DNA from 2 places in the Lutispora sp. QWL-02 genome. Region 1 is predicted to be linked to the other one. Evidence: a T-box and tRNA genes for the amino acid it is inferred to sense, from the RefSeq annotation. Region 1 holds a T-box; the other holds one or more tRNA genes.
The links. A T-box is a leader RNA that pairs with one kind of tRNA and senses whether it is charged. The one in region 1 lies ahead of ileS (isoleucine--tRNA ligase), so its partner is inferred to be a tRNA-Ile.
Positions count from the first base shown of each region.

Region 2: it encodes a tRNA-Ile, which carries the amino acid that the T-box ahead of ileS (isoleucine--tRNA ligase) is inferred to sense. The anticodon was not compared.

Region 1 is NZ_CM177762.1:893,166-905,041, forward strand. It holds gene AC4HCY_RS04015 (proline--tRNA ligase) at 1-1,544, shown strand, start outside; T-box leader at 1,614-1,829, shown strand; gene ileS (isoleucine--tRNA ligase) at 1,882-4,977, shown strand; gene AC4HCY_RS04025 (response regulator transcription factor) at 5,174-5,545, shown strand; gene AC4HCY_RS04030 (chemotaxis protein CheC) at 5,538-6,191, shown strand; gene AC4HCY_RS04035 (sensor domain-containing diguanylate cyclase) at 6,184-7,119, shown strand; gene AC4HCY_RS04040 (SPM autocatalytic domain-containing protein) at 7,241-8,287, shown strand; gene AC4HCY_RS04045 (DUF3841 domain-containing protein) at 8,486-9,058, shown strand; gene AC4HCY_RS04050 (glycine/sarcosine/betaine reductase component B subunit) at 9,396-10,721, shown strand; gene grdH (betaine reductase selenoprotein B) at 10,737-11,876, shown strand, end outside.
Region 2 is NZ_CM177762.1:2,723,176-2,735,051, reverse strand. It holds gene AC4HCY_RS12860 (branched-chain amino acid ABC transporter permease) at 1-984, opposite strand, end outside; gene AC4HCY_RS12855 (branched-chain amino acid ABC transporter permease) at 988-1,878, opposite strand; gene AC4HCY_RS12850 (hypothetical protein) at 2,249-2,800, opposite strand; gene AC4HCY_RS12845 (MBL fold metallo-hydrolase) at 2,884-4,503, opposite strand; tRNA gene AC4HCY_RS12840 (tRNA-Pro) at 4,709-4,785, shown strand; gene AC4HCY_RS12835 (CotS family spore coat protein) at 4,786-5,847, opposite strand; tRNA gene AC4HCY_RS12830 (tRNA-Ile) at 6,051-6,127, shown strand; tRNA gene AC4HCY_RS12825 (tRNA-Phe) at 6,133-6,208, shown strand; gene AC4HCY_RS12820 (CheR family methyltransferase) at 6,270-7,043, opposite strand; gene AC4HCY_RS12815 (bifunctional 4-hydroxy-3-methylbut-2-enyl diphosphate reductase/30S ribosomal protein S1) at 7,274-9,169, opposite strand; gene AC4HCY_RS12810 (lysophospholipid acyltransferase family protein) at 9,178-9,747, opposite strand; gene cmk ((d)CMP kinase) at 9,749-10,408, opposite strand; gene AC4HCY_RS12800 (hypothetical protein) at 10,421-10,900, opposite strand; gene AC4HCY_RS12795 (BaiN/RdsA family NAD(P)/FAD-dependent oxidoreductase) at 10,965-11,876, opposite strand, start outside.

The DNA.
Region 1 (11,876 bases):
CAATCGACGGACAAGAAGTTTTGTTTCCCGTTGTTTTACCGGCATCCCTGCGGGAGGAATCGGGGAGATACACAAGCGTCGGAAGTGAGCTGCTGTGTTTCAAGGATAGGAACAGCAACCCGCTTGTTCTTGGAATGGCACACGAGGAAGCCGCAGTGCAGCTTGTGCGTGAATATGGACAGAGCTATGCAAAGTATCCTTTTATGGTTTATCAAATCCAGACAAAATTCAGGGATGAAGCTCGTCCCCGCGGCGGCCTTATCCGGGCTCGGGAATTTATGATGAAGGATGCATATTCATTCCATACATCACAGGAAGATCTTGAGCAGTACTATTATAGATGCCTGCGCGCTTATGAAAGAATATTTGCCAGGGCAGGCATTCCGGAAGTAATGTCGGTTGCCTCGGATTCGGGCATGATGGGCGGCAATATTTCTCATGAGTTTATCCTGCAGACTGATGTGGGAGAAGATTCAATTGCTGTCTGCTCCCACTGCGATTACCGGGCCAATATGGAAGCGGCAGAAAGCGTTGTACGAAATGAAACAAGTGAAGCTTCCGAAAAGATAGCACTCGTACATACTCCCGATACTCATACCATTGAAGATTTGTCTGCTTTCTTGAATATGCCGAAAGAGAAGTCCTGCAAAGCTGTTGTATATCAGAAAAACTCAACAGATGAGTATGTTGTCTTATTTATTCGAGGGGATCTGGATGCAAATGAAACCAAGCTGAAAAATTATCTTGGTGAAGATATTCGTCCCGCTGATATCACAGAAGAGTGCGGGTTGAATGCCGGATTTATCGGACCCTATAATTTGAAAGGCGATTTTATAGTTCTTTTTGATAAATCACTTAAAGGCACGAATAATCTTTCCTGCGGCGGGAATATCCCTGACCATCACTACACAGGCTTGCAGCTTGAGCGTGATTGCGGCATGATTGAATATCACGATTTTGCCAAAATCAAGGATGGAGGCATCTGCCCAAAATGCGGCAAACACACCATAGCCATTTTGCAGGGAATAGAGGTAGGCAATATTCTTCAGCTTGGAGCGAAATACTCTCAAGCAATGAATATGCAGTACCTGGATAAGGAAGGCAGTTCTCAATATCCTGTCATAGGCTGCTATGGAATAGGTATCGGCCGCCTGGCGGCAGCTGTTTGCGAAGCGCGTCATGATGCGTATGGGCCGATCTGGCCTATGTCGATAGCACCGTGGCAGGTTCATATTTGCTGCATCCGCTCAGATAATCCGGAAGCAAAGAAATCGGCAGATGAGCTGTATGAAAAATTGCAAAGCTTAAATATTGAAGTGATCTATGACGACAGAAGCGTCAGCACAGGCGTCATGTTTTCGGACGCAGATTTGCTGGGTGTTCCCGTCAGAGTCATAGTCAGTCCCCGCAACATGAAGGAAAACTGTCTTGAGATAACAACAAGAGATAAAAAGATTTCTATGAAAGTATCACTCGATAAGGCTGTTGAAGCTATTACAAGCCTGGTAAGTGAGCTGATGAACGAGGCTTGTTCAGCAAAATGAAGGATTTCAGTTTAAAACCTGCTATTGACAAAACCTGCTTCTATGACGTATAATAATATATTATTGCCAATAATGGCTATGAAGAGGACAGTAGCAGGAGAATGAGCATTCAGAGAGATAATCGGCTGGTGGAAGATTATTTGCAAAGCTCTTGATGAATATCACCTTGGAGCCGGATTCCCGAACCGGAGTAAGGAATTCCGCAGTCATGCGTTAAATTGACCGAGTGACAGCTCTTTTTAGGGCTGTAATGAGGGTGGTATCGCGTGTCCAAACGTCCCTATGGTTTTACCATAGGGTTTTTTATTATACAAAGTATACGAGGAGATGAGCGAAAATGAAATTTAAACCTCTTTCGGAAAAGCCTGTAGCAGAGAGGGAAAATCAGATAGCCCGATTTTGGGATGAGATTGATATTCTCGACAAAGTAGTTGCTAACAGAAAAGGAGCAAAGCCCTATATATTCTATGAGGGACCTCCAACAGCCAACGGCAGGCCCGGCATACATCACGTCATCGCCAGGACCCTTAAAGATTCCGTGTGCCGCTATCAGAGCATGAAAGGCCACGAAGTAAAGAGAAAGGCCGGCTGGGATACTCACGGACTGCCCGTTGAAATTGAAGTTGAAAAGCAGCTGAAGCTTTCCAACAAGCAGGAAATAGAGGATTACGGCATAGCAGAATTCAATGAAAAATGCCGTGAATCCGTATTCACCTACGAAAGACAGTGGAGGGAAATGACCGAAAGGATGGGTTATTCCATAGACTTGGATAATCCCTATATAACCTTGAACAATGATTATATAGAGAGCGAATGGTGGATACTGGACAAATTTTTTAAAGAAGGCTTGATGTATGAAGGGCACAAGATACTGCCCTACTGCAGCCGCTGCGGTACAGGCCTGGCTTCCCATGAAGTAGCCCAGGGCTATAAGGAAGTAAAGACGAACACTGTAATAGTCAAGTTCAAAAGAAAAGATGCGGAGGAATACTTCCTGGTATGGACAACAACACCCTGGACCTTGCCCTCCAACGTAGCATTGACTGTAAACCCTAATGAGACCTATCTGAAGGTAAAACAGGAGGATACTGTATATTACGTTGAAAAAAATTTATCCGGGAAAGTCCTTGGGGATAATTTCGAAGTTTTAGAGGAGCTTTCAGGCAAGGACCTGGAGTATATGGAATACGAACAGCTGATGCCTTTTGTCAAGGCCGATAAGAAAGCCTTCTTCGTTACCGTTGCAGATTATGTAACTACCGAGGACGGCACCGGCATAGTTCACACTGCGCCTGCTTTTGGCGAAGATGACTATAACACCGGCAGGAGATACGATCTGCCTGTATTCCAGCCTGTTGATGAAACGGGTAAATTTACTGCCACACCATGGGAAGGCACATTCGTAATGGATGCTGATTTGGATATAATAAAATGGCTGGCCCACGAAGGAAAGCTTTTCAAGAAAGAAAAGATGGAGCATAATTACCCTCACTGCTGGCGTTGTCAGACTCCGCTTCTCTATTATGCAAAGCCCGGCTGGTATATAGAGATGACAAAGCTGAGGGATCAATTGGTAGAAAACAACAATAAGGTAGAATGGTATCCGGACTATGTGGGAGAAAAGCGCTTTGGCAACTGGCTGGAAAATGTCAATGACTGGGCTTTGTCAAGGAACAGATATTGGGGAACGCCTCTAAATATATGGAGATGCGAGTGCGGCCACACTGCTTCCGTAGGCTCCAGAAAAGAGCTTGCAGAGAGAGCTGTGGAAGAAATAGATGAGAGCATAGAGCTTCACAGGCCATATGTGGATAATGTCCACCTCAAATGCGATAAATGCGGCGGAACCATGACCAGGGTCACAGAGGTTATAGACTGCTGGTTTGACAGCGGTGCAATGCCTTTTGCCCAGCATCATTATCCTTTTGAGAACAAGGAAAATTTCCATGAATTATTCCCTGCGGATTTCATATGCGAGGGTATAGACCAGACAAGAGGATGGTTTTACTCCCTCATGGCAATATCAACCTTTATAATGGGAACCTCTCCATACAAGAGAGTTCTGGTCAATGATCTGATATTGGATAAGGAAGGCCGCAAGATGTCAAAATCCAAGGGCAACACTGTAGATCCCTTTGAAATGTTTGACAAATACGGTGCCGATGCTTTGAGATGGTATCTGCTGTATGTATCTCCGGCATGGACGCCCACCAGATTTGATGAAGACGGCCTCAAGGAAGTTTTGAGCAAATTCTTCGGTACTTTGAGAAATGTATATTCCTTCTTCACTTTGTATGCAAATACGGACAATATAGATCCGAGGGAATTCTTCATAGAATACAAGGAAAGACCGGAGCTGGACAGATGGATACTCTCAAAATACAATAATCTGCTGGCTCAGGTGGAATATGAGATGTCTATATACGACCTGACAAAGTCAGTGAGAAAGATTCAGGACTTCGTCAACGAAGACCTCTCCAACTGGTATATAAGACGTTCTAGGAGGAGATTCTGGGAAACAGAGCTTACAGACGACAAAAAAGCGGTTTACAATACTACCTATGAAATACTTGTCGGATTGACAAAGCTCATAGCTCCATTCTCACCATTCATGGCAGACGAGATGTATAAGGATCTGACAGGCGAATTATCGGTTCATTTAGCCGACTATCCTGTTGCCGACAGATATTTGCTGGAGCCTCACATAGAAGAAAGGATGGATCTGGTGAGAGACCTGGTAAGCCTGGGCAGGTCTGCTAGAGAGCAGGTAAGGATAAAGGTTAGGCAGCCTATTTCAGAGGTGCTGATAGACGGCAAATATGAAGAACTCATATTGGATCTGGTGCCTTTGATCCAGGAGGAGCTCAACGTAAAAGAGGTTGTATTTGCAAAGCATCTTGATGAATATATGCAATTCAACCTAAAGCCAAACTTCAAGATAGCAGGGCCTGTATTGGGCTCAAGGATAAAGCTGCTGGGCAAAGCATTGGCAGCAGTTGACGGCGCAGAAGCAGTTAAGAAGCTGGAAGCGGGAGAAACATTGAAGCTTGCGGTAGATGGGGAAATCCTGGATGTAGTAAAGGATTATGTATTGATCACCATATCCGCAAAAGAAGGCTTCACTGTAGCCATGGAGAATAATCTGTTTGTGATACTGGAGACTACTCTCACCCAGGAGCTCTTGGATGAGGGCTATGCAAGGGAATTTATCTCCAAGGTGCAGCAGATGAGAAAGAACAACGGCTATGAGATGATGGACAGGATAAAGATATTCTATGATGGTGATGATGAGATAGCCAAAGCTGTCAATATCTATATGGATTATATAATGAAAGAGACTTTGGCTGATGCTTTAGAACGCACCGGGGATGACAGCTTTGAGAAGCAGGACCTGAACGGTCATGACACAGGAATGAAACTGGAAAAACTATAGGAAAAGGCCATCAAGGACAGCAATAACCTGACCTTCGATGGCTTTTATTCATATCCGGATGGCAAAGCAAATGCATATGATAAGCTGCCATGCTGATTTTTATAAATATATATGACATATAGTGCACAATATGGTAGACTATTCTCTGGAAATAAACAGTTTAGTATTTTATAAGCTTTAGGGGGATATTTTTAATATGAAATTCTTAGTTGTTGATGATTCTAGTTTTACACAAATTATGACATCAAATCTACTGAAAAAATTTTTTCCGAATGGAGATATTATCACTGCAAGGGACGGATTTGAAGGACTTGAGAAATATAAAGAGGCTAAGCCCGATTATATATTTGTAGATTTACTGATGCCTAAGTTAAATGGGATAGAATTGATAAAGAAGATTAAAGAATGTGACAAAGATGCTAAAATCTTTGTTATTACTGCAGATGTACAAAAAAGCATAAAGGAAGAGACTGAGGCTCTTGATATCAAAGCATTCATCAGTAAGCCATTTAATGAGGACAAAGGCAAATATGTTTTTAATATTATAAAGGATGATTTAAATGAATGATAAGCCTTCAATAAAGAATAAATCGCTAAAGTATGATATGCTGGCGGAGATGTTCAACATAGGTGTTGGCAAATCTGCCAGTCTGCTTTCGGAGATAATTGGCAGGAAGATATTGCTAGATGTGTCTAAAATCGAAATCTTATGCAATAAAGATAAGAATGAAAAACTGGAAGCAATTCTTTCAAAGATTTCAGATGGAGCTTTGATGGTTTCATCAATTGAATTTGAAGAAAAAATTACCGGTAAAGCTAATCTTATTTTTCCAACTAATAAAATGAGAACATTCATAAACCTTTGTATGAATCAAGAGATAGATAATTGTGGAGGCGAAATTAATTTCACCGACATTGATTTTGATGTCATTAAAGAGATTGGGAATATTGTATTGAATTCTATAATGGGGGAAATAGGTAATTTTTTGGACGTAAGTTTAAATTATTCTTTGCCCCAGGTTGAAATTTTCGATAGGAAAAGTTTTAAATCGGGAATTGAAAACACTGGATGGTCATGCATAATAATGTTGTATATATCATTCACTATTGATGGTACTGAAGTACGAGGGGCAATTATCATAAATCTTACATTGAATTCGTTAAATGAATTATTAAGAATAATAGATAAAATGGAAGAGGATCTCTATGAATAATGCAATATTTGGTATTCTTGAAAATCTAAATGAAGGAGTTATTGTACTGAATGGCAAATTGGAGGTTTTGTTTTGGAATAACTATATGGAACATATTACCGGCTTTAAACGGGAGAATGTCATATCGGAAAACCTCTATAAAGTATTGCCCGGATTAGATAAAAATTATATCAAGAAATCTTTAGAAGATGCTATGGCTAGAGGCTATAAATCTTTTTTTTCTGCTGCTATACATAAAGGATTGATAAATGAAAAATTGGAATTAAACTTGAGAATAAGCAGATATGAACAGGATGAATCAAAGCTTTTGATTATTGAATGCATAGATGTTACAAATCAATTTACCCGAATTAATCAACTTAAAGAATATATGAATGAGCTTTGCACCTTGAACAAGAAGTTGAAACAGAAAGAAAAAATGATAAAAAAGCTAGCCTACTATGATGATCTTACGGGATTGGCCAATAGAACGCTTTTTTATAAAATTGCTGAAGAATTTATTGAATTTGCAAAGAGAAATAATACCATATTAGGATTGATGTTCATTGATGTTGATAATTTTAAGTGTATAAATGATAAGTTTGGGCATGAAGCTGGGGATAAAGTTCTAGCGGAAGTTGCCAATATACTGAAGAAAACTACAAGAAAGACAGATATTGTGGCAAGATATGGCGGGGATGAATTTTTAATATTACTTCCCGGTATTAACGAGTATCGCAATTATAAAAAAATTGCCTCCAAAATTGCATGCAAAAGCAATAAAGTTTTTGTTTTTGAAGGAAATAAAATAGAAATATCCCTAAGCATAGGAGTCAGCTTTTACCCACGAGATGGATGCAGTATTGATGAGCTTGTATCAAAAGCGGACAAGGCTATGTATTGTGTAAAAAATGCGGGCGGGGATGGCTGCAAGCATTATCTTGCATAGCGGAATAAGTAAATCAAATCGCTTTATATGCCGATATAATAATTAAATTCATCTGTTCCGGATTGTAAGGAGATAACCGGATAGATGTCTTATTTAAAAATAACGCAAGGAGGCGAAGATCATGAGAATACAAAATTCTTCTGTAGCCATGGCTGGAGAATCAAGACGCATAGAGGTTTACTCAAAGGAAGAGTCGCTCAGAGCATGGGTAGATAAAGACGGAAGGCTGCCCGGCAATGCAATGGATCAAAAAAGTATCATATTAGAAATCTCGGAAGAGGCTAAGGCAATGGAGGCAAAAGCCTCTAAAATCGGAGAAGCAGAAGAAATAGAATTGGAAATCAGCGACGGTGACAAACAAAAGCTTCTTCTGATCCAAAGGATGATAGAATATCTGACGGGTAAAAAGATCAAGTTCTATCTCCCTAAAAAATTGAAGCTGGACAATCCCAATAATGCTGTCAACGGAAGCGGCCAGAACAGCGTGCAAGCAAAGCAAGGCTGGGGTATTGTTTATGAATCCAGAGAATCCCATATAGAACAAGAGAGCATGAGCTTTGCGGCTAAGGGCACAATACACACCTCAGACGGCCGGACGATATCCCTGGAGCTGAGCTTGAACGTAAGCAGATCCTTTGCATACAGCAGCAATATAAGCTTCAGAGCAGGCGATGCAGTGATGGTAGACCCCCTGGTCATCAATTTTGGGACTTCTTCGGCAGGGCTCACCGAAGGAAAGTTTCAATTTGACTTGGATGCAGACGGCAAAACTGAGCCAATATCTTTCTTATCCCAGGGAAGCGGCTTTATTGCTTTAGACATCAACAATGACGGCATTATCAATGATGGCAGTGAGTTGTTTGGGACCAGGACAGGAGACGGCTTCAAAGAGCTTTCGGTTTTTGATGAAGATAATAACGGCTGGATAGATGAAAACGACCCTATATATGAAAAGCTTCGCATATGGATTAAGGACGACAAGGGCAATGATCAGCTGCTTGCACTGGGGCAAAAGGGCGTGAGGGCCATTTATCTGGGTAATGTGGCCGCGGATTTCAGCTTGAAAAATTCGGACAATAGCACGAACGGCCAGATAAAAAGAACAGGCATATATCTGAAAGAAAACGGATCTGCCGGGACAGTGCAGCATGTTGATATTGCAATATAATGCATATTTTCATGTCTCCTAAATTATGACGTCAATGCTAATATGTATGAAAATGTATGTATAAACACAGAATAAAGCAGCAAGAATATGTATAAATTACTAAAAATGCATGGTAATATTTACTTGTTGAATTATGAACTGTAAAGATGTGTAATAAAAACACCTGCTTATACCTGAAGCAAGTGAGGGGGCTACAGCGTGGCATTGCATAAGATAAAGCTTTGGACCAGACAGCATGAAAATGTATTAAAAAGCATTGAAGCTTTTGGCATATATAGGCCTAAAAAGGAGTTCTTGGAGCAGAAATTCGATTCCATCTGGGAATATTATTCAGATGTTTACAGATGGTATGTAGAAAAAGCCGAAAGGATAGTAGCGAGGCCGAAAGGGGCGGAGTTCCCAATATGGCTCTCTGTCACATCGGATATGATGCTTCAGCCTGTGGAAAATAACGTCATAATTGAACTTGAAGCACCTATGGACAAAGTGGTTCTCACCGACTCCGAAAAATGGGGCTATGTTATGAATTATTGGTATCTGCCCATTGACAATAGCGATGAAGAAAAATTCAACGATGAGCTGAAAAGGATGGGTATAGGAGATGAATCTGAATTATACAGGGGCCACAAAGGCAACTTCTATCCCCACCTTAGAAGCAAGATAATCAGAAGCTGGGAGAGGCTTTTTGAAGGAGTGGAGGAGATAACCCCCACTACCCAGGCTACCCTATGGGAAATAAGAAAAGAATGGGTTACTGACATAACCATATAAGTAGTATAAACTAAATCTCAACTCCAAAAAATATTTCATTGAAAATCTTTAGCATAGTATAATCATGATGGCAAAAGCACTCCCATACCTTAAAGGAACTTTCTACCGGTGTATGAGCACTCTTCATATAACATTTCAAATCAATAAAATATCCAATCATTATTCTTTATTATGTACTCCTACTAAAAAAATATATTTTCCTCTTATTATAACATGCCCATATGTTAATAATAAATATTGAAGCTATTGATTATTTCTATATAGAAATATTGCTTCACTAAAAGCAAACAAGTTTACATTACAAACCATATGGAATAGTGATGAGAGGAGTGTAGCAATGAAACTGGAAATAGGTAATTTCTATGTAAAGGACATCGTGTTTGGAGCTGAAACAGAATACAAGGATGGCATTTTGACTATCAACAAAAAAGAAGCCCTCGATGTTGTTTTTGAAGATGAACATATTACAGAAGCGGATCTCCTGGTTGTTAAGCCCGGAGATATGGTTCGTCTGGTTCCTGTTAAAGAAGCTATCGAGGCAAGATGCCGTGTAGGCGGAGGCCCGGTATTCCCAGGAGTGACCGGAGAGCTTATGCAAGCCGGAGAGGGGAAAATCCACGCTCTTAAGGATTCAAGCATACTTGTAGTAGGCAGACATTGGGGAGGCTTCCAGGACGGACTCATTGACATGGGCGGGGAAGGCGCAAAATATACGTATTATTCGAAATTAAAGAATTTAGTTTTGGTTGGAGATACTGACGAAGATTTCGAGAAGAATGAACAGCAAAAGAAAAACCATGCACTAAGATGGGCCGGTATGAGACTTGCTGAATATGTAGGAAAGAGCGTTGAAAAAATGGAGCCGGAGGAAGTCGAGGTTTATGAATTGGAGGCAGTTACAAAGAGATCGGCAGAGGTTAATGAGCTTCCAAGTGTAGTTCTTGTGCTTCAGCCTCAATCACAGATGGAAGAGCTGGGATATAATGACTTAGCCTATGGGTGGGACTGCAACAGAATGCTTCCGACCTTTATGCATCCCAATGAAGTACTGGATGGAGCTATGATCTCCGGATCCTTTATGCCCTGCTCTTCAAAATGGTCAACATATGATTTTCAGAACTTCCCAATGATAAAAAGATTATATCAGGAGCACGGTAAAACACTGAACTTCCTAGGTGTTATAATGTCAAACCTGAATGTTGCTCTCGAGCAGAAGCAAAGAGCGGCTCTTTATGTGGCACAGATCGCAAAATCTCTGGGTGCTTCTTCAGCTATTGTAGCTGAAGAAGGTTACGGAAATCCTGATGCCGATTTTATCGCATGTATAGTTGCGCTGGAAGATGCCGGAGTTAAGACTGTCGGATTGACAAATGAATGCACAGGAAGAGACGGTGCTTCACAGCCTTTGGTCGCTTTGGATGAAAAGGCAAACGCCATAGTATCTTGCGGCAATGTTTCTGAGATGATCGAGCTTCCCGCAATGGAAACAGTGATAGGAGAACTGGAATCCTTGGCAAGGGATGGGCTTTCCGGCGGCTGGAGCAACGATGCAATATTGGGTCCATCGGTTAGAGCGGACGGCTCGATAATAATGGAAAACAATGCAATGTTCTGCGGAGACATGGTAGTAGGCTGGTCAACAAAGACTATGAAAGAGTTTTAAGGAGGTGTATTTTAGATGAAAAAAGCTATTTTGTATATAAATCAGTTCTTTGGACAAATAGGCGGGGAAGAAATGGCTGATCATGCGCCGGAAATAAGGGAAGGCCAGATAGGCCCGGCAATGGAGCTTCAAAAACAGCTTGGTGACGAATATCATGTCACACATACGATCATCTGCGGTGATAACTTTATGGGTTCAAGGCAGGAAGAAGCGATAAATACAATATTAGGCTTTTTAGAAGGCAAGGAGCTTGATATATTCTTTGCAGGACCTGCATTCAGAGCAGGAAGATACGGCAGTGCCTGCGGAAATATATGCAAAGCCGTAAAAGAAAAGCTCAGCGTCCCTGTTATAACTTCTATGAATGAAGAAAACCCAGGTGTTGATATGTTCAGAAAAGAAATGTATATATTTGAGGGCGGAGCCAGTGCAGCAGCCATGAGAAAAGATGTATCCGTTATGGCTAATTTTGGAAAAAAACTGATGAATGGAGAAGAACTTCTTTCAGCTTCTGAGGAAGGCTACTTCGGCAGAGGCATCAGAAAGCAGGTATACCTGAATCCTCCCGTAAATGCTGCAGATAGAGTAATAGACATGCTTCTGAAAAAGGTAAAGGGTGAAAAATACGAAAGCGAGCTTCCCATACCTCCATCAGATTTGGTATCTATAGCACCGGCTATTTCTCCGGAGGAGCTGAGCAAGCTCGAGATCGCTTTAGTTACTTCAGGCGGTATTGTGCCTGTCGGAAATCCTGATAGAATCCAGTCCGCTTCGGCTACTAAATGGGGCAAATATGATGTATCGGAGCTTTATGACCTGGCAGAGGGAGAGTTTATGACGATCCATGCCGGTTATGACCCTGCAGCGGCTAATGCCGACCCTGATGTTGTCCTTCCTTTGGATGCTCTCCGCGCTTATGAAAAAGAAGGCAAGATAGGCGGAGTCTACAAGTACTTTTATGCTACTGTTGGTACTGGTACAACGCAGGCGGAAGCTGCCCGAATGGGGAAGGAGATAGCAGCAGAGCTCTTAGCCGATGGTGTTAAGGCAGTTATACTAACATCCACCTGAGGTACTTGTACGCGTTGCGGCGCAACGATGACCAAAGAAATCGAAAAGGCGGGCATCACTATAGTACAGATGGCTAATCTTATA
Region 2 (11,876 bases), 1.8 Mb from region 1:
ATTGGTTCCCATGAGTCCGTGCCTATAAAATAGCACTACCAGCATCAGCAGTATGGAGAACACTACCATTCTCATGCCTGCAACTCCTGGTATTACAATAAAGCCGAAATCCATGGACTGGTCAAGGAAACGCAGAGCTTCTTGGGAGATAGTCACTACAAATGCTGATATCACTGTTCCTGTAATGCTCCCGATGCCTCCTAATACTATAATCAATAAAATATTAAATGTCAAAGTAAATCTAAACATCAAAGGATCTATAGTACCTAAAAGATTTCCCAAGAGCCCTCCGCCGATTCCTGCAAAAAAAGCTCCAATAGTAAAAGCTAACACCTTATGCTTAAATAAATCTACTCCCATGCTTTCTGCAGCGATCTCATCTTCTCTGATCGCTTTGAAAGCCCTCCCATAACTGCTGTTGATCAACAATATCATTATGAAAATTGTAAAAACGGCAGTACCAAAACTCCACCACAAATTTGTATATGCAGGTATGCCTTTTAAACCTAACGCACCATTTGTAATAGTTTGAGTATTGGTGAAGATGACCCTTATGATCTCTGCAAAGCCCAGCGTAGCAATAGCCAGGTAATCTCCTTTCAATCTGAGAGCAGGAGCCCCGATCAGGAACCCTACCATTGCTGTTAAAGCTCCTCCCAACAAAAGAGAAGGGAAAAACGGCCAAACAACATTGCTTAGCGGAGCTGCTATCGGCTTTAGAAAAAAGTTTTGAATTTTGGCATTAACTGAAAGAGTAAGTATGGCAGTTACATAAGCACCAACAGCCATAAAACCTGCGTGGCCTAACGAGAAAAGTCCGGTAAATCCATTGATCAAGTTCATGCTAAGACCTAAAACAGTATAGATGGCACATAGATTAAGGATCCTTACTATATAAGCGTCAAAATTTTTATCTGCATAATATATAAACACTATCAGCAAGATCAATGATATGCTTGTAAGAAAATAATTTCTTTTTTTCATAATCTACACCTTCTCCGAAATTTTTTCTCCCATTATGCCAGTTGGCTTAAAGAGGAGTATGACTATAAGGAGTATAAATGCAAAAGCATCTCTATATCCGGTTAAGCTTTGAAAAAAGGCAACCAACATAATCTCACCGATACCTAGAATAAATCCGCCGGCAACAGCGCCTGAAATGCTTCCAATTCCGCCAATAACTGCAGCTATAAAGCATTTCAGGCCTGGCATTACACCCATCAAAGGTTGTATTTGGGGAAACTTTAATCCCCACATTATTCCTCCTATGGCAGCTAACGCAGATCCTATACCAAAAGTGACTGAAATTGTTCTATCTACATTAACTCCCATAAGCCTGGCCGTTTCATGGTCTTTTGAAACCGCTCTCATAGCCATTCCTGTTTTAGTTTTATTGATCAAATATGATAGGGCCAAAAGCAATACTACCGTAACGATCGGTATCATAAACGTCAATCTTTGAACAGAAATATTGCCCATTTGCACTACAGACGTAAGAATTGGAGGAGTCGGGAAAGCTTTTGGCCTTCCGCCAAAAATAACTATTGCAAGATTTTCGATAAGAAAAGATGCGCCTATAGCAGATATCAAAATTGAAATTTTAGGGGCATCCCTTAGACTCCTGTAGGCTAATACCTCAACTAGCATGCCCAGTAAAGCGGTAAGTATAATTGTGACTGGAAAAGCAAAATACCATTTCATGCCAAACAGCACGCCGAAAAAAGCAAAATATGTAGCCATCATAAAAATATCGCCATGTGCAAAATTTATTAACCTTAAAATTCCATAAACCATAGTATAACCTATGGCAATAAGTGCATAAAGGCTACCTAAGGATATACCATTGGCTAAATGTTGCATGAACATGTCCAATGTCATATTAATCATATATTCACCACCTGTTTTTTTATTGATTTATTTAAATAAGCTTCCATATTTCAGGAAGCTTATTATCATAATGCATAGGAAAGTATTGCTTTCATCGATTTACACTTTCCGTTATATGCAATCGTAAAGGCTTCATTTATTCTAATTGTTTAATTGAAGCCTTTTATATAAAGCATCAGTCAAACATGGAGAATCTGATTTATATTTATGAAAGCATAGATTGTGTATTTTCAAATGTACATTGCGTTGATTTGTACGCAATAAGGGGACGCGTGTCTGCCGTTGACTTATCATTTAGTTAATTATACTATAGAATTTTTATACATACAACAGAAAACACATACATTTATATACTAATGGCTCACATTATTACATCTCTATTATTTTCATCTTTCCTTTTTGCAAGAATGCTTATTATAGCCTTTGCTTCTTTTTTCGTCAAATCCTTAGTATATTCTTTGCCCGTTGTGCTTATGATCAATTCTTTTAAATCTTCGTTAGATATGTTCGCACTTCTTGCAAATGCAAAAATGTCCGTAAGCTGTGTTTTTGAAGCTGTTTCCTTTTCATCGCTTTCATTTTGGCTTTCCACCTCTTCAAAGCCAGTGTATTCGACGCCGTATCCGGCAAATCTTAAAGCCCTGGCTATGGCTCTCGTTTCAGCTAATTCCAAAATTGCATTTGATAAGACTCTGTCTCTCTTGACAGAAGCATTGCCCAAGCCGTTGAATATCCCTTTTTCTGTTTTAACCATGGCATGAATTATTGCTACCTCAGTATCATATGAAATGACTTTTGTTTCTATGCTGAGATTGGCATTATCCTCATGAGCAAGTCTTAGCCTGCCTCCCACAACTGGAAACAGCCTACCCTGAACTTTTACCAGTTCTTCATTTTTGAAATTGTTAAGCATTTGATCACCTTCAATAATATTTCTTTATCATTATTTTTCTCAAATGCTTTAATAATATTAGTCGATGGTAAAATGCATCGCAATCAGCTTTTCATAACATTGTCTATATCTTCAAGACCGGATAATATATTTTCTATTTTTTTAGTCAATATTATGGCCTTGCTTCGATCAGCAAGCTTCTCATCGCCAGTAGTCGCTTCTTTTAATGCATACATCATGGTTCTGATGTCATCCAATAGCATTTCCAGCCTATTATCTTCTGCATAATATTTTTCAGGCATATTGACTATAGAGTCAGTTGAAGATTCTATTTCAATAGTTTCACCCATATGAGCGATCTCTGCTTTAGAATCAAATTTATCCTGCAATATTTGAGAAAGTTCCTTCAAGGAATCTTCTTCACCATGAGTCAAAAATATTTTTGCAGGCTTTTTTGTAAAAGATGAGAACCAATCTATAAGCCCATTTTTATCGGCATGCCCTGATAGACCATTTAAATTATAAATTTTACAATTTACGTAGATATCTTCTCCGAATATTTTTATCTTTTTTTGACCTTCCAAGATTTTTCTGCCGAGGGTCCCCTTAGCTTGATATCCTACAAAGACCACACTTGAATTTCCTCTCCAGAGGTTATGCTTGAGATGATGCTTTATCCTGCCTGCGTCACACATGCCGCTGGCAGAAACTATTATGCAGCTCCCTTCATGAAAATTTATGGCCTTTGATTCTTCTGCTGTTTTAGTAAAAACAAGGTTTGGAAATTCAAAAGGATTATCTCCCACTTTTATCAAAGACTTAGTATCATCGTCAAATAAATCCTGATTATTTAGAAATACATTGGTAGCATTGATCGCCAATGGGCTATCCACATATACAGGTATGCTTTTTATTTTAGAAAATTCGCTTTCCTTCATCATATTTAACATATATAAAATTTCTTGTGTTCTCCCTACGGCAAAGGAAGGTATAACTATGTTGCCGCCATTTTCGATTGTATTTATGATTATATCAAGAAGAAACAATATATTGTTCCTTGCATTATCATGAGCTTTGTTGCCGTATGTTGCCTCCATGATTAAATAATCCGCTTCATCGATTAATGACGGATTTTTCATTATAGGCATATCTTTATTGCCTAAGTCTCCTGAAAATACGAGCTTTACTGTTTCGCCTTTTTCCTTTACCCATAATTCGATTATAGCCGAACCAAGTATATGCCCGGCATCCTTATATCTGATTTTAATTTCCTCAGTTATTTCGATTATTTCATCATAGTTAATCGCCCTAAAGTATTTTAAGGAGTCCTCAGCATCAGCGGCGGTGTAAAGGGGTTCAATCAAAGGTCTGCCGGCTCTCAGTCTTTTTCTATTGGTCCATTCCGTTTCCATCTCTTGGATATATCCGCTGTCAGGCAGCATTATAGTGCATAATTCCTTAGTAGCCTTTGTAGCTAAAATCTCTCCGTTAAAGCCTTTTTTTGCTAGCAGCGGTATTCTTCCGCTGTGATCTATGTGAGCATGAGTCAATAAAAGAAAATCAATTTTTGATGGCTCAAAATCAAACATATTTCTATTTAGATCCTCTGAATCAGCATCACCTTGAAACATGCCGCAATCAATAAGTATTTTATGCTTGTCGGTATCTAATAGATAGCATGATCCTGTTACCATCTCAGCAGCGCCATAAAAACTAAGCTTCATAAATAAACCTCCAAATATGTATTAATGCGGGCAGCATATTTAATATTAATTTTTATATTCTTCTAAATAATCTAATATCCTTCTTTTTATAATTATTTCATAATTTGCGATTATGGTATTGACTTTAACTCTTTTTGAGTATATTATAAAAAAGGCTTCATAAATTGGAGACTTGAATAATAAGTGCTCACATAACACACAGAATCGGGGCATGGCGCAGCTTGGTAGCGCGCTTGGTTCGGGACCAAGAGGCCGCAGGTTCAAATCCTGTTGCCCCGACCATTAAAGCTTGATATCATAATATTCAATATAGGATTCTATAAATCTTTCTTTCTGTTCTTTATATTCTAATATTCTATTTAGTTTTCTTAAAAATCGTTCATTTTTCCACTTTTTCTTTTTTAAATATTTTTTTCTGCCCAATTTATAAAATTTATAAGGAAAAACAAGCATAGATAATATTATCTTATATTCTTTTTCATCCAATTTCCTTACATTTCTGTACTCAAATAGCATGCTTCTGCATAAATCAAAATCCCATAAATATTTTTTATTTGCCATGATTCTCCTTAGAAATTTACCCAAATCAACTAGTGGCAAATCATACAGACAACTTTCCAGATCTATCAAATAGTAGTTGTTTTGTTCATCCTTTAGGATATTTTGATAATAGAAGCTATCATGACATATATATAGTTCATTTTTATTTTTTTCGCATAGCCTGTCATAATCCGAGTTTTTTAAAATGTTTGCCGCGAGCTGAGCCTGATGAATGTAATAATCCATATTTTCATGGTATAGAATATCAAAGCTGTTCTTATCTGATTTCCTATCAAGGCTTTCCTTTATGTTGTTAAGAAAATATGTTTTTTCATTGTACAATTTGGGCAGCTTTCCTATGTTACTTTCAAGCTTAATTATCTTTGTTTGAAAGCCCTTAGCCTTATTATGAAACTCGGCCAATAGGCGTACGCTCTCCATAATGTCTCCAATATTATCAAAGTCTACTTCTGCTGCATCAATCCAATCTGCTAAATAATAGGAGGAGGATTTTCTCTTAACAAGCACCTCTCCTGAAGAACAATATAATGGATTTGTAACCTTGTTAAAGCCTTGGGCTTTAAGATGGTTCATGATGCTTATGCTCTTTATGGCCCTTTTTTCTCCGTTTCCTATTTTTTTTAGGCAATAAAAGCCTTCCTCCGCAGCTACCATGTAAATGCTCCTTATTTTTTCAACGTCAATGATATTTAAATCATAATTTTTCAATATCTTATTGACTTCCATTTGTTCTAAAAAGACCATATTTGATGATTCATATATGTGTTTTAATGCAAGATTCAAATATATCAGCTCCTATACTTATTATTGAACAAGATTTCGCCGCTCTTTGGCGCTCGCCTTAGAGCGGGTTAGCTCAGTGCTCATTACATTATATTTCGTGTTGCGGAAAGATATAATCATTAAAGCCTTATATCAAAAAATTTTAAGATAATAATATTGACATAGGGCAAAATTTATAGTAAAATCAGAACTGTCGTTTCAAAGGGCCTTTAGCTCAGTTGGTTAGAGCAACCGGCTCATAACCGGTTGGTCCGGGGTTCGAGTCCCTGAAGGCCCACCATAAATGCCTTGGTAGCTCAGTCGGTAGAGCAGAGGACTGAAAATCCTCGTGTCGGTGGTTCGATTCCGCCCCAAGGCACCATATAAAAGCAAAAAACAGAGCTATCTCTGTTTTTTTATTTATTTTGATATGTGATTGACTTCTATATCAGCTTATAAAAAAAATTTTTCAATGGCTCCATATTATATCTTTGAGCCATAATGATCTGCTCTGTGCTTCCTACAAATAGTATTCCGTTTGAGCTTAGTGCTTTGCTGAACCGGGTGTATATATTGTTTTTAGCTTCTTCAGTAAAATATATCAGCACATTCCTGCATATGATCAGATCACAGTTTTCGGGGTACTTGTCCATCAACAGATTATGTTTTCTATATTCTACGCATTTTTTAATTTCGTCTTTTATTTTATAAGTGTTTAAATTTTTTATGAAAAACTTGCTGACAAATCCATCTGGCAGATTTGCCAGGCTTTTTTCATTATAAACCCCCATTTTTGCTTTATTTATAGCATCATCGTCAATATCTGTAGCATAAATACTGATATTTTCAAGCTTCATAAATTTTGTCATCAGCATGACCAAAGAATAAGGCTCTTCTCCTGTAGAGCATGCTGCACTCCATATCTTTAAGGTCTTCCTATTTTCTAATAGCCGTGGAATTATTTCTTTCTCCAAAACCTCCCATTGGGCAGGATTTCTATAAAATTCTGATACATTAATGGTCAAATAATTGATAAATTCATTGAACAAATGGGAGTCCTGCAAAAGTGCATTATAGTATGTATCATAATCATTAAAGCTGTTTCTGGAAATCAGGGAATCAATTCTTCTTTTCATCTGTCTTTCCTTATAGCACGATAAATCTATACCGGTAAGCTTAAATATCTTCTCTTTGAATTTTTCATATCCTGTAAGCATCTATATACTCCTTATCAAATATTATAGTCATTGAACCAATTCTAACATAAAAATAACATAAAAAAAAGTCGTGATATGTTACATATCACGAAAACAGAATGTAAAGGGGGTCTCAATGTATTTTGTGAGGTCATTAACTATTATCTGCATAATCTTAAAAAAAATACATGAAATTTTTATTTTTCCAAAAAAATAATGCCAATCTGTATGAAATACAGATTGGCATGTCTTTACTCTTCTATTTCCTTTAAACTCAGGCTAAGCTTTCTTTCCGGGATATTAATATCTACAATTTTAGCCTTTACCACTTGATTTATAGTTAACACGTCCGAAGGCTTGCCTATTCTTTTGTCAGATATCTGGGATATGTGTATAAGTCCGTCAATCCCCGGTTCGACCTCGGCAAAAGCTCCAAAGGCTGCAAATCTTAATATCCTGACATTAACAATATCTCCTGTGTTATATTTGCCTTCCACTGTAGTCCACGGCTCCGGCTTTGTCTGCTTAAGACCTAAAGAGATTTTATTTTTATTGCTGTCTAAAGACAGTATCACAACTTCTACTTTATCGCCAGGTTTAACAACTTCAGAAGGATGTTCTATTCTCGACCAGGATAATTCAGAGATATGGATCAACCCATCGACGCCGCCTATGTCTACAAAGGCACCAAAATCTGTCACTCTTTTTACTTCACCTATAATTTTTTGGTCAACCTCTGCATGAGCCCAGAACTCTTTTTCCTTTGCTTCTTTTTGCTCTAATAGATGACCCTTTCTTGAAACAAGAACTTTCCTATTATCTTTATCAAACTCTATGATTTTGACGTCAACTTTGCTATTTTTATATGACTCCAAATCATTAACATATCTCAAATCAAATAAGGAAGCGGGCATAAACGTTCTTATGCCGAATATCTCAACAATTCCTCCGCCTTTTACTATTTCTTTGACAATACCGGGCACGGAACTATTTTCATTATATGCATATTCTAGCTTATACCAATTTTTATCTGCATCTACTAATTTTTTTGATAGTACGACATTGCCTTCTCCATCATTTATGCTGACTACCTTAACTTCTATCTCGTCTCCTACTTTTACCAGTTCAGATATTTTTAAATCCATGTCCCAAAATAAGTCTTCTTTCTTAACAATTCCATCAGCTTTGTAGCCTATATTAACAATCACCTCTTCATCGTTTAAGGATAAAACAATGCCTTTTACTGTTTCTCCAGGATGAAGGGATTTAAAACTTTTCTCATATTCCTCCATAATATTTTCATTACTAAAATCTTGCATTTTTTCTATAACCTCCTTAATTATCCAATCAGGCGTAGAAGCACCTGCTGCAATTCCTATAGTTTCCGCCTTCATGATATTTTCTTTCAGTAAATCCTCAGCAGTTTCAATATGATAAGTTTCCGGGCAAACATTTTTGGAGATTTCATACAGTTTAAGAGTATTGGAACTATTAAACCCGCCAATTATTATCATGGCATCAACCTTTTCTGCTAAATCCGCCACAGATTTCTGTCTGTTTTCTGTAGCACTGCAGACGGTATCAAAAATTTCAGTATTTTTAAATTTATCTTTAACCCTTTCCTTAATTCTATGCCAAAGATTTTTTGAAATAGTTGTTTGTGCAACTAAACATATTTTATCATAATAAGTGAGTTTGTCCACCATTTTTTCATCATCCAATATAATAGCCTCATTATTGCACCATCCGTTTATTCCAATAACTTCAGGGTGGTCCTTGTCACCAGCGATCATAATTTTATAGCCGTCATTATATTTTTCCTCCACAATTCTGTGGATTCTGGATACGAATGGACAGGTGCAGTTTACATATTTTAAGCCTTTAGAAGCTATACCTTCAAAAATTTTCTTCGGTGCTCCATGAGATCTTATTACAACCAATGAGTCTGGCCCCATATCTTCAGCAAGATTTTCAATTTCAATAACTCCCTTTTTTCTTAATTCTTCTGTAACTTGCTTATTATGGATCAAGGGGCCGTATGTATATACCTTTTTTTGCTTATTTTCTTCTATGGTTTTCAAAGTTTCAGCTACGGCGTTTTTTACCCCGAAACAGAAACCTGCATTCCTATCTAAAATTATTTTCATATGCTCACCTATAGTTTTTTTATTTTTTTCATTATCTCTAGGCTTATATCCTTATAATCTTCATTTTTTAGCTTTGTATCGAAATGTTCGCTCAAATTTATAGCTTTGCCGATCACAATATCAGTTCTATGGAATATTTTATAATCAGTCTTTATGGCCACGGGAACAATCGGCCTCTTAGATTTAATAGCAAGCATAGCAATGCCTGGTTCAGCCTTTAGCTCCCCTGTGGTATTTCTGGTCCCCTCCGGGAATATGCCAATATTTTGTTGAGTTTGGAGCAGCTTCAAAGAGGTTTTTATGCTTTTCAAATCCGCCTCCCCCCTTTTAACAGGAAAAGCTCCAAGCCCTTTTAAAACAAAAGCCACCAACTTATTTTTAAACAGCTCGTTTTTGGCCATAAAATATATTTTCTTAGGCATATTTACCCCTAGAAGAATAGGATCTATGACTCTAGCATGATTCCCGCATACAATGTATCCATTTTCTTCAGGCAAATTATCCAAGCCTTCGACCCTGACAACATAAAATATATTAAATAACGGCTTAAGCAAAAGTTTTATTATTTGGTAAAACACCTCATACATCCCCCTTAATAGAAATATGATATAACATTTCTGCTATGACCTCATCTATGTTTTTTCCTGTTGTGTCGATCAATATAGCGTCTTCAGCCTGCCTTAAGGGGGAAGCCTCCCTATGAGCATCTATATAATCTCTTTCTATTATTTGATTCTTTACTTCTTCGAGAGTGTATTTATTCTTATCGCAAAGTTCATTATATCTCCTTTTGGCTCTTTCTTCTACAGAAGCGGTCAGAAAAAATTTAATATATGCTCGAGGAAAAACTGTTGTTCCTATATCTCTTCCATCAACAACAACATTTTTGTTTTTAGCTATCTTTCGCTGTATACTTACAATAATTTCTCTTATCTCCGGAATCATAGCAATATAAGAAACTTTTGAGCTCACAAAGGCCTCTCTTATCTCTGAGCTTACATCCTCACCATCTAGATATATACTATTATTTATAAAATCCAAAGAAGAGTTCTTAGCATAGTATAGAATATTCTTCACATCGTCCGCTTCTATTCCGCATTTGAGGACCTTTAAAGTAACGGCTCTAAATAATGCGCCTGAATCTATATAAGTATAGCTGATTCTTTCAGACAGTCTTCTTGCTACAGTGCTCTTACCCGCTCCTGCAGGTCCGTCTATAGCAATAACCTTATTGTTCAAAGCAATAACCCCCTATTTAAGCTTGACCCTCCCTAAAACAACAATATTGCCTTCTATTCTGTATCTCATTCCTTTTTTAGGGAAAATGATATTTTCTGAGGTGTTTTCAATGTTTATATTGATATACTTCTCGCTGTCTATCCCATCAATTTCTATGATATCATTATTCCTAACATTAAGTTCTATATAGGCATTATCCCCCCCTTCCTTCATTTCCCCATTGATGAACACTCTTAAGAAAGCAATATCAGCTTTGCTGTCAGCAGTTATTTTTATCTGGCCTTTTGATTCATAGTGATAATTCTCAACCACTGATTTGCCTTCCAATTCCATTGTAATGTTTTGGGGCAATATATCAATATCAATGGCTATAACAGACTGAACCGCTATAGTTAATAAAGATAAGATCAGAAGCATTTTCGTTAAGCTATTGCCCAGTCTTTCCCACGTTATTATATATTGATATTTTTTTTTATCCAGTCTTGAGTTCATAACAGAGCCTCCTGAAGGAATCATACTGCTAACTATTATAATGCTCAAAAATGTCAATTTATAGTCAACAATTTAAACCGGCAGTATATCCTGTTGAGAAAGCAATCTGCAAATTATAGCCTCCTGTAAATGCGTCTACATCCAGCACTTCGCCGGCGAAATATAATCCTTCAGCCAGCTTCGATTCCATTGTCCTGGGATTGACCTCTTTGATATTTATACCTCCTGAAGTTATTATGGCCTCTGAAATAGGCCTGGTACCTAGAATTTCAAATTTCATATTTTTAAGTAAATCAATCAATGCTCTTCTTTCTTCTTTCGATATCTGATTCACCGGTTTATTTTCGGGTATACCTGATAATTTAATGATTACAGGTATAATTTTTTTTGGCAGGAGATCATCCAATGAGTTTTTAAATTGCTTATTTATGTTCATATCAAAATCTCTTAATATCCTTTTATCTAATTCATCATCAGTCAAGCCGGGTTTAAGATCGATGCATATAAAAGTCCTATGGTTTTTAAATACTCTTTCTGAAATGTAGAAGCTTGCAGACAAAATCAAAGGACCTGATAAACCATAATGGGTGAATAACATTTCTCCTATTTCTTCAAATAATATTTTACCATCGCAAACAGCTCTTACAGCTACATTTTTTAATGATAAACCTTGAATTTCTTTTATGTATTCTTCTTTGACGACCAAAGGGACTAAAGAAGGTTTCAGATTAGTAATTTCATGCCCTGCACTTTTTGCAAATTTATAGCCGTCACCCGTGGATCCTGTCAGTGGATAAGAAAGGCCTCCTGTTGCTATTATAACAGCAGAGCTTTTGATCCTTTCTCCGCTTTCAAGCACCACTCCTTCGGCTACGCCGTCTTGGATATCAATGGATTTAACCGAGGTATTTAATTTGATAGATACATTATTTAATTGCATATGCTTTTCAAGGGCCTTAATAACATCGCTGGATTT